3 regions of the Spirillospora sp. NPDC048824 genome follow, and region 2 is predicted to be linked to each of the others. Evidence: riboswitches for the same ligand, from Rfam matches in the RefSeq annotation. Region 2 holds a riboswitch; each other region holds the start of a gene.

Region 1 (3,187 bases), on a different contig from region 2:
GTAGTGCTTGAGCAGCAGGTACTTGGCCATCGTGATTCTCCTAAGTGCTGGTGCCACCCTCGTGCTCGCCCTCACCACGGGGACGAAGCCGGTCACGGGTTCTCGACATCGCCGTCCCGACCATTCTGGCCCTCTGGACGAGCCGCCTCGCGTCCGCAGCGGCCCGCGCCCTCAGCGCCGACCTCTCATCGTGCGGCTCATCCGATGTTCCATGCCGCCGAGCCCGTGTGTCAGTCTGTCGGCGTGATCATGGTGCGGCGGGTGTGGCTGATCCGGCATGGGCAGAGCGAGTCGAACGCCGGGCTGCCGACGAACGGGCCGGCAGCCTCTCCGCTGACCGCCCGCGGACGGGAGCAGGCCCAGCGGATGGCCGCGGCGTTCACCGCGCCGCCCGCCCTCATCGTCGGCTCGCCGTTCCTCCGCGCACAGGAGACCGCCCGGCCGACCGCCGAGCGGTTTCCCGAGGTGCCCTACGAGGAATGGCCCGTCCAGGAGTTCACGTTCCTGGGCGGGTTGCATGCGCCGAGGACCACGGGGGCGCAGCGGCGGCCCCTCGCCGACGACTACTGGGAACGACTCGACCCCGATTACGTCAACGAAGGTGACGGAGAGTCCTTCCGTGCGCTCATCACGCGGGCCCGTGCCTTCCTGGAGCGCCTCGCCGACCGTCCCGAGGACGGCCTGATCGCGGTCTTCTCGCACGGCCTCTTCATGAAGGCCGTGATGTGGTCGCTGCTCACCGGGGTCACCGACCCCGACGTGGCGGCGATGCGGGGCTTCCGCCATTTCAACGGCACGTGCGTCGTCCCCAACTGCGCCGTCGTCGAGCTGTGGCGTCCGAGCGGGGAGTACGGGCTCCGCGTCGTCGTCTGCGGCGGCACGATGCATCTGGCCGAGGCGTCCACGACTCAGGAGACCACTCCGTCCGCACACCTGGATTAGGTGCACGGGGCCGGTTCGCGGGCCGGGCGATAGACTCCTTTGTGCGGATGGTTCACCCGTGCCCTGTGGGGGTCCGGGTGTCGTAAGAGGGAACCCGGTGTGATTCCGGGACTGCCCCGCAGCGGTGAGCGGGAACGACCGCCGTCATCACGCACTGGGCCACGCGGCCTGGGAAGCGACGGCCAGTAGGACGCCTCGGAAGAGGCGGTGCCCGCGAGTCCGAAGACCTGCCTCCGCCCGCGCACCGGCCGGTGCGCGGTGGTCTGCGGCCTCGTGGGACGGTCTGCGGCGCGGGGTTCGCCGTGCGCTCGTCCTTCCGAAGGCCGCCTGTGGCACAGCGAGGGAAGCCGCCATGAGCACGACCATCCTCGGATATCCCCGAATCGGGGCCCGCCGGGAACTGAAGTTCGCCACCGAGGACTACTGGGCGGGACGCGCCGACGCCGACGCGCTCGCGAAGGCCGGCGCCGAACTGCGCGCGACGGTCTGGAACGAGTTGCGCGACGCCGGCCTGGACGCCGTCCCGTCGAACACGTTCTCGTTCTACGACCAGATGCTCGACGCGAGCGTGCTGGTCGACGCCGTCCCGGACCGGTACCGGCATCTGACCGGGTTCGACCGCTACTTCGCGATGGCGCGCGGCGTCCAGGACGTCCCGCCGCTTGAGATGACCAAGTGGTTCGACACGAACTACCACTACATCGTCCCGGAGCTGGGGCCCGGCACCAGGTTCCGGCTGGCCGAGGGGGCGGCGGCCAAGCCGCTGGCGGAGTACCGGGAGGCCAAGGCGCTCGGCGTCGAGACGCGGCCGGTGCTCGTCGGCCCGCTGACCTACCTGCTTCTGGCCAAGCCCGAGGCGGGCGCGCCCGAGGGGTTCCGTCCGCTCGATCTGCTCGACGGGCTCGTCGACGTGTACGCCGAGGTGCTGGAACGCCTGGCGGGCGCGGGGGCGGAGTGGGTGCAGCTGGACGAGCCCGCCCTGGTCGCGGACCGCAGCGAGGAGGAGATCGGCGCGCTGGCGCGGGCGTACGCGCGGCTGGGGCGGCTGACCAGCAGGCCCCGGCTGATGGTCGCCACCTACTTCGGGACGATCGGGGCGGACGCGCTGCGCACCCTGGCCGGCGGCCGGGTCGAGGCGATCGGCCTGGACTTCGCCGCCGGGCCCGGCAACGTCGACGTGCTCGCCTCGGTCGGCGGGCTGCCGCGCAAGACGCTCGTGGCGGGCGTCGTGGACGGCCGCAACGTGTGGCGCGCCGACCAGCGGCGGGCCAGGGCCGTCTGCGCGTCGCTGCTCGGGCTCGTCGACCAGGTGGTGGTGAGCACGTCCTGCTCGCTGCTGCACGTCCCGATCGACCTGGACTCCGAGACGTCGCTGAACGGCGGCGTCCGGGGCCGGCTCGCGTTCGCCCGGCAGAAGGTCGCCGAGGTCGTCGCGCTCGGCCGGGCGCTGCGCGAGGACGTCCCGGCCCCGGCCGACGCGCCGGCGCCGGCCGCGCGCGTCGACCGGGCCGTCCGGGAACGGCTGGGGTCGATCGGCGACACGCGCCGCGGCGACCGCGCCGCCCGGTTCGCCGCCCAGCGGGACGCCCTGGGGCTGCCGGAACTGGCCACGACGACGATCGGTTCGTTCCCGCAGACCCCCGAGATCCGCCGGGCCCGCGCCGACCGCCGCGCCGGGCGTATCACCGCCGACGCCTACGAGCGGGCGATGAAGGACGAGATCGCCCGCGTCATCGCGCTGCAGGAGGACCTGGGGCTGGACGTCCTCGTGCACGGCGAACCCGAGCGCAACGACATGGTGCAGTACTTCGCCGAGCAGCTCGACGGGTACGCGGCGACCGAGCACGGGTGGGTGCAGTCGTACGGGTCGCGGTACGTCCGGCCGCCGATCCTGCACAGCGACGTCGCGCGTCCCCGTCCTATGACGGTGGAGTGGGCGACGTACGCGCAGTCGCTGACGGACAGGCCGGTGAAGGGGATGCTGACCGGCCCGGTCACCATGCTCGCCTGGTCGTTCGTCCGGGACGACCAGCCGCTCGCCGACACCGCCCGGCAGGTCGCGCTCGCCCTCCGCGACGAGATCGCCGACCTGGAGGCGGCCGGGATCAGGATCATCCAGGTGGACGAGCCCGCGCTGCGCGAGCTGCTGCCGCTGCGGGACGCCGACCGTCCCGCCTACCTGGACTGGGCGGTCGGCGCGTTCCGCCTCGCCACCTCGGGCGTCACCGACACCACGCAGATCCAC
Region 2 (3,187 bases):
GACGCGATCGTGGCGGTCGGCGCGATCGCGATCAGCAGCGAGTTGCGGAGCCCGACCTCGGCGACGCGCGCCCGCAGCCGCTCCCATTCGGCGGGACGGGTCGGCGCCGCGTCCGGGAAATGGTCGAGGTGGAGCCGGCCGCGGGCCGTGCGCGTCCGGTCGTAGGCGGGCAGCGGTCCGTGCGCGGCGGCCAGGTCGGCGGACGCGTCGTAGGCCGCCAGCGCGATCTCCTCGGAGATGCGCGTCGACAGCTCGCGGGCCTCCGGCGAGTCGAACGGCAGGCGGAGCGTGAAGAAGACGTCGGCCAGGCCCATCACGCCCAGGCCGATCGGCCGCCACTTGCCGTTCGCCGCCTCCGCCTCGGGCGTCGGGTAGAAGCCGCGGTCGATGGTGCGGTCCAGGAACCGGACGGCGGTGCGGACGGTCGCGCGGAGCCGCGCCCAGTCCATGCCGGACGCGCCGACGTGCGCGGCCAGGTTCACCGACCCGAGGTTGCACACGGCCGCCTCACCGTCGCTCGTCACCTCCAGGATCTCCGTGCACAGGTTGGAGAGGTGGACGGTCTCCCCCGGTTCGGCGGTCTGGTTGCAGGCGCGGTTGGCGGCGTCCTTGAACGTCATCCATCCGTTGCCCGTCTCGGCGAGGGTCCGCATCATCCGCCCGTACAGCTTGCGGGCCGGGATCTGCCGGACGTACCGGCCCTCCTTCTCGGCCGTCCGGTACGCCGCGTCGAACGCGTCGCCCCACAGGTCGGCCAGCTCGGGGACCTCCTTCGGGTCGAACAGCGACCATGTCGCGTCGTCCTCGACGCGGCGCATGAACTCGTCCGGGATCCAGTTGGCGAGGTTGAGGTTGTGGGTGCGGCGCGCGTCCTCGCCGGTGTTGTCGCGCAGCTCCAGGAACTCCTCGACGTCGGCGTGCCACGGCTCCAGGTACACGCACGCCGCGCCCTTGCGGCGTCCGCCCTGGTTGACGGCGGCGACGGACGAGTCGAGCGTGCGCAGCCACGGGACGATCCCGTTCGAGTGCCCGTTGGTGCCGCGGATCAGCGAGCCCCGCGACCGGACCTTCGTCCACGAGATCCCGATGCCGCCCGCGTACTTGCTGAGCCGCGCGACCTGCCCGTACCGCTCGTAGATCGACTCCAGCTCGTCGCGCGGCGAGTCGAGCAGGAAGCAGGACGACAGCTGGGGGCGCCGGGCGGCGGAGTTGAACAGCGTCGGCGAGCTCGGCAGGTACGACAGCGTGCTGAGCAGGCCGTACAGCTCGGCGGCATCGTCCACGGTGTCGGCGAGGCCGCACGCCACGCGCAGGAGGAAGTGCTGGGGGCGTTCGAGGACGAGCCGTGTCCGCGGATGCCGCAGCAGGTACCGGTCGTAGAGGGTGCGGAGCCCGAAGTACTCGAAGCGGTCGTCGGCCGGCTCGTCGATGAGGGCGTTGAGCGCCGGCGCGTGGGCGGCGGCGAACGCGGCCGGGGCGTCGGCCAGGAGGCCTTCCCGGTGCGCGGCGGCGACGGATTCGGCGAACGTCCGGACACCGGCGGCGGCCGCCTCGTCCCGGATCCTGGTGCCGAGCAGCCGCGCGGCGACCCGGGAGTAGCCGGGTTCGGCGGGCACCAGCGCGCCGGCCTCGCCGATCGCGAGGTCCCGCAGCGCCGCCGCGTCCATCCCGCCGGAGGCGCGGACGGCGGCCAGCACCCGTCCCGCGTCGGCGCCCGGTACCCCGTCGCAGGCCGCCTCGACCTCGGCGGCGATCTCCGCCTCGGCGGTGATCTCGGCGGGCGGCGCCGGTGCCGGCGGCGCGGCCAGGTCCTGTGTCACGTGCTTCTCCCCTCGCAAGCCGCCTCGCGGAGGCATGCGAACGGGACGCGAGCCGTCCCCACCGGGGCACGCCGCGCTCCGTCCCCGGCCCACCCGCGAAGCCTGGACGTGTCGGTCCGGGACGCGTCCCGGACACCGTGCGGGCAGGTCTTCGGACTCGCGGGCGCCGCCTCTTCCGAGGCGTCCTACTGGCCGTCGCTTCCCGGGCCGCGTGGGCCCAGTGCTTCATGACGGCGGTCGTTCCCGCTCACCGCTGCGGGGCAGTCCCGGACTCGCACCGGGTTCCCTCTCGCGTCGCCCCCGCCGCGAAACGGCGGGGGCGAACCAGCACGGGATTGAACCCTACATCTAGATGACGATCTTTGCGCAACCCCAAGATGTTGGGCGGGTCTGAAAGGTGGCAAGGGGCGGATGCGTGGACGGCGACCCGGGTGGGAGGATGGTCGCGCCATGTCCCCGCATGCCCCGCACTCCGCTCTGCGAACCGCCCGCGCGGTGGTGTTCGCCACCGTGTGCGTCACGCTTGCGATCACGGGGCACGTGCTCGCGTCGGGGACGGTTGCGGCCTGGGCGGCGGTCGCGGGATTCTGCGCCGTGCTGGGCGTGACGTTCATGCTGGTCGGCCACGAACGCTCGCTGGCGACGATCCTCGGCGGCCTCCTCGGCGGCCAGTTCGCTCTGCACGCCCTGTTCACGGCCGCGTCCGAGCCGATCCAGCGGCACTCGGCGGAGATGCACGCGGCGATGGGCGGGGCGGCGCCGGCCGGTCCGGACGTGATGCTGCCGGTCGCGCACGGCACGGGCGGGACGGCGATGACGCTCGCGCACACCGTGGCCGCGCTGGTGGCGGCGTGGTGGCTGCGGCGCGGCGAGCGGGCCGCATGGTCGCTGGCCCGGCGGGTCGCCGCCATGGCGGACCGCCCGATCCGGCTCCTGGTCGCCCTGCCGGCCGTTGAACCCGCGGCGCCTCCGCGCCGTACCCCCGTGGTACCGGCGTCGGCCGCCGTCATGGCCATCGGCCGTGTGCTGCGGCACCAGGTCCTCCGGCGGGGTCCCCCGCCGCGTTCGAGGGCGCTCGCCCGCATCTGAGGCGAGCGCCGTACGTCACCGGACGCCGATTCAGCGGCGTTTCCGGCTTCTTCTCGTACGACTCGAACGGAGTTCCGTCATGTCCTTCGTCCCGCATGCCCGCAGGGTGGGCGCGGTCGCTTCCCTGTCCGCCATATCCGTGCTCGGGCTGGCGACGGCCGCGTCCGCGCACGTCACCGCCAACCCGAAGACCGCCGAGAAGGCGTCGGCGGACTCGGCCTGACCCGCGCCCGGAGCCGGGCATGACCCACCTCGAAAGGAATGCCGAGATGCACACC
Region 3 (3,187 bases), on a different contig from region 2:
GCCCGCCATGGCGAGCATCCCCCCGACCAGCGCCGCCATCAGCGCCCTCGGCACCCGCAACTCGAACAGGATGTTCTCGTCGATGACATCGAGCCCCGAGTCGATGTGCACGAACGGAACCCGGTCGGCCAGCGCCAGCAGCACCCCGCCGACGGGCAGCCCCGCCGCCCCCACCAGCACCCCGGCCAGCAGGGTCGCGGCCAGGAGCGCGACGGCCAGGCCGAGCGACAGCGGCCGCAGCCTGGCCTGCCCCGCCGTCTCCGGCGACCCCTTCCGCACCATCACGCGCCACCCCCGGTGGGGCCGGGGGGTCATGGGCGGGCGTCCATGAGGGCGGTGATCACTGGATCTTCTGCACCGCGTCACCGATCGCCTTGACGAACTCGGGCAGGCGGGGACCCCAGCGGGAGGCGATGTCGTCGTCGAGTTCGACCACGCCCTTGTTCTTGACCGCGTCCAGATCCGACCAGCCGGGGCGCTCGGCGAGAGTGGAGGCGTTCTGGCCGCAGCACTTGGTGTCGGCCAGGAAGATCAGGTCGGGGTCCTGCTTGAGGAGGTACTCGCGTGACAGCTGCGGGTACTCGCCGCTCGCCTTGTCCGCCTCGTCGGCGATGTTGCGGAGGCCGAACAGCCCGTACACCTGGCCGACGAACGTCCTGGACGTCACGGAGTGGAGCTGGTTGTCGAGCTCGTGGTAGTAGCCGAGGCCCTTCGCCTTGGAGGACGCGGCGACCGTCTTCTGGATGCTCGCCCGCATGTCGCCGGTGAGCTTCTCGGCCTCGGCCGCGTGCCCGGTGGCCAGCCCGAGGTCGTTGATCTCGTCGTAGGCCTCGTCCACGTTGGTCGCCGCGGGCTCCAGCAGGACGGGGATCTCGACCTTCTCCAGCGCCTTGACGATGCCGTTCAGGTCGTCGGAGACGACGACGAGGTCGGGCTTGTACTCGATGACCGCCTCGGCGTTCGGCTTGAACCCCGACAACTTCGTCCGCGGCGCGTTGGGCGGGTGGTTGGAGTAGTCGTCCACGGCGACCACCTGCGGTCCCGCGCCGATGGCGAACAGCGTCTCGGTGTGGGTGGGGGAGAGCGACACGATCCGCTCGGGCCGGGCCGGGACGGTCACCGCGCCGTTGGCGGCCTGGACGGTGACGGCCTTCGCGCCTGAGGCCGCATCGCCGGTCTCGCCGTCGCCGCATCCGGCCGCGAACGTGACGGCGACGATCGCCATCACCGCGCCGAGGGTACGTACGGGTCTCACAGGAGCCTCCTGGGGTCCAGGGAAGCCGCGGCCCGCTCATCCATGACGGATCGCCCTTCCACGAGGTCGAGAATCGTCGGCGCGCGAGGAGGCGACCTGGCTCGGCCACATCGAGAGGGGCACCACAGTTGCGGGACAGCGCCGGATTCACACCGGACTTCGCTCCTGGCGCGCAGCATCGCAACGGTATCAGGCGCCGAATCCGGACCTGTCCCCCTATCGGAGCGGGCACCCGCCCCGCCGTCTCACGGCGGCGAACCCGCCCACGCCGGCGCCGAACCCGCCCACGCCGGCGACGGGCGGATCGACCACGCCCATCCGGACTGCGGCCCGGGGGGCCGCGTCTCCGGCGCCGGCGGCGATCCCTACGAGCTCATCTCGCCGTGAAGGACTTGAGGAACTCCCGGGTCCGGCCCCGGCCTTCGCCCGGAATGAACTCCGCGGCGACGAAATCGGTGACGCCCGCCTCGGACAACTCCTCCAGCTTCGCCGCGACCGTGTCCTCGTCCCCGACGACGGCCAGGTCCGCCGGGCCGTCCACTCCTTCGCGGTCCATCATCGCCCGATAGGACGGCAACATCCCGTACATCTCGAATGTCTGGCCTGCCTGCTCCCGCGCGCGCTCGGCATCGTCCGTGACGCACACGGGCAGCACGCACACGATCCGTGGTTCCGGGCGCCCCGCCGCCTTGGCCGCCGCCGTGATGGTCGGCGCGATGTGCTCGCGGACGGTCACGGGGCCGGTCATCCACAGCACCGTCCCGTCGGTCCGCTCCGCCGCGAGCTTGAGCATCTTGGGCCCCAGCGCCGCGAGCAGCACGGGCACCCGCCCCTCGTTCGGGACGCTCAGCCCCACGTCGCCCTGCACGGTCTCGCCCTTGAACGACGCGTTCTCCCCGGCCAGCAGAGGCAACAGCACCGACAGGTACTCGTCCATGTGGCGCAGCGGCCGGCCGAAGTCGTACCCGTACATGTCCTCGATGACGATCTTGTGTGACAGCCCGATGCCGAGGGTGAACCGCCCCTGGAGCGCCAGCGCCGTCGTCCTCGCCTGCTGCGCCATCACGGCCGGATGCCGCGGATACGTCGGCACCACCGCGGTCCCCAGCTCGATGCCCGGCACCCCGCCCCCGGCCACGGCCAGGGCGGTCTGCGCGTCCACCCCGAAGATCTGCGAGATCCACGCCGAGGAGAAGCCGTCGTCCGCGGCACGCCGCACATCGTCCGCCAGCCTGCCGAGCGCCTCGGCCCCGCCGCGTTCGGTCAGTAGAACTCCAAGACGCACAACGACCTCCCAGTCACCGATCTCACGCGATCCTTACACACCCCCGCCCCGACTCATCCCCGGCCGGCCCGATACGCCGCCCACCACAGCGGTCACCCCCGAACCACCCGTCCTCAACTGCGGGCGGCACGGTCCTTCGCCTCCATGAAGAAGTCGAGCATCGCCGTGGCGCCGGGCAGCTGACGCGCCGGACGCGCCGCCCCGAAGGGGGTGTTCCAGAATGACCCCTGACGCGGCTCCCAGGGCCCGGCATACGCATACGGCTCGCCCAGGAAGGCGTCCCCCGCGGACACTCCGTAGTTGACCTCGTCGAGGCTCATGCCCAGATCGAAGTGTTCCGGCCACAGAACCGGCGTGGTTTCCGGCGCGAACCTCGTCAGCGCTTCGAGGCCCCGGCCGAAGACTTCTTCGATGTGCCGCGCGGCCTCTGCGTCGATGCTGAGGACGTCGTCCAGGCCGACTCCGCTGCCGTCCTTGTAGAGACCTTCCGCGGCTCCGGCCTCGATGCCCGCCGCCGCAGCGAGCTCCCTGCAGGTGGCGCCGTTCAGCGGGATCTCCCGGTCACCCGCCACGAGCTCCGCCCCGTTCACCCGCAGCGCCGGCTCCTGAACGGTTCCGAAGCCGCCGTCGGTCACCGTCAGCCGTAT

Evidence for each region. A riboswitch is a leader RNA that binds a small molecule or an ion and turns the genes downstream of it on or off. The one in region 2 is predicted to bind cobalamin.
Region 1: it holds a riboswitch for cobalamin, as region 2 does, so the genes downstream of both, metE (5-methyltetrahydropteroyltriglutamate--homocysteine S-methyltransferase) here and ACGFIS_RS12080 (ribonucleoside-diphosphate reductase subunit alpha) in region 2, are expected to answer to the same signal.
Region 3: it holds a riboswitch for cobalamin, as region 2 does, so the genes downstream of both, ACGFIS_RS06470 (ABC transporter substrate-binding protein) here and ACGFIS_RS12080 (ribonucleoside-diphosphate reductase subunit alpha) in region 2, are expected to answer to the same signal.

The regions. Positions count from the first base shown of each region.
Region 1 is NZ_JBICUS010000006.1:155,053-158,239, reverse strand. It holds gene ACGFIS_RS13935 (YciI family protein) at 1-30, opposite strand, end outside; gene ACGFIS_RS13930 (histidine phosphatase family protein) at 250-942, shown strand; cobalamin riboswitch at 974-1,192, shown strand; gene metE (5-methyltetrahydropteroyltriglutamate--homocysteine S-methyltransferase) at 1,295-3,187, shown strand, end outside.
Region 2 is NZ_JBICUS010000005.1:194,126-197,312, forward strand. It holds gene ACGFIS_RS12080 (ribonucleoside-diphosphate reductase subunit alpha) at 1-1,820, opposite strand, end outside; cobalamin riboswitch at 1,945-2,164, opposite strand; gene ACGFIS_RS12085 (hypothetical protein) at 2,271-2,909, shown strand; gene ACGFIS_RS12090 (hypothetical protein) at 2,989-3,132, shown strand; gene ACGFIS_RS12095 (copper resistance protein CopC) at 3,152-3,187, shown strand, end outside.
Region 3 is NZ_JBICUS010000003.1:20,829-24,015, reverse strand. It holds gene ACGFIS_RS06475 (FecCD family ABC transporter permease) at 1-282, opposite strand, end outside; gene ACGFIS_RS06470 (ABC transporter substrate-binding protein) at 341-1,255, opposite strand; cobalamin riboswitch at 1,331-1,453, opposite strand; gene ACGFIS_RS06465 (LLM class F420-dependent oxidoreductase) at 1,629-2,540, opposite strand; gene ACGFIS_RS06460 (hypothetical protein) at 2,654-3,187, opposite strand, start outside.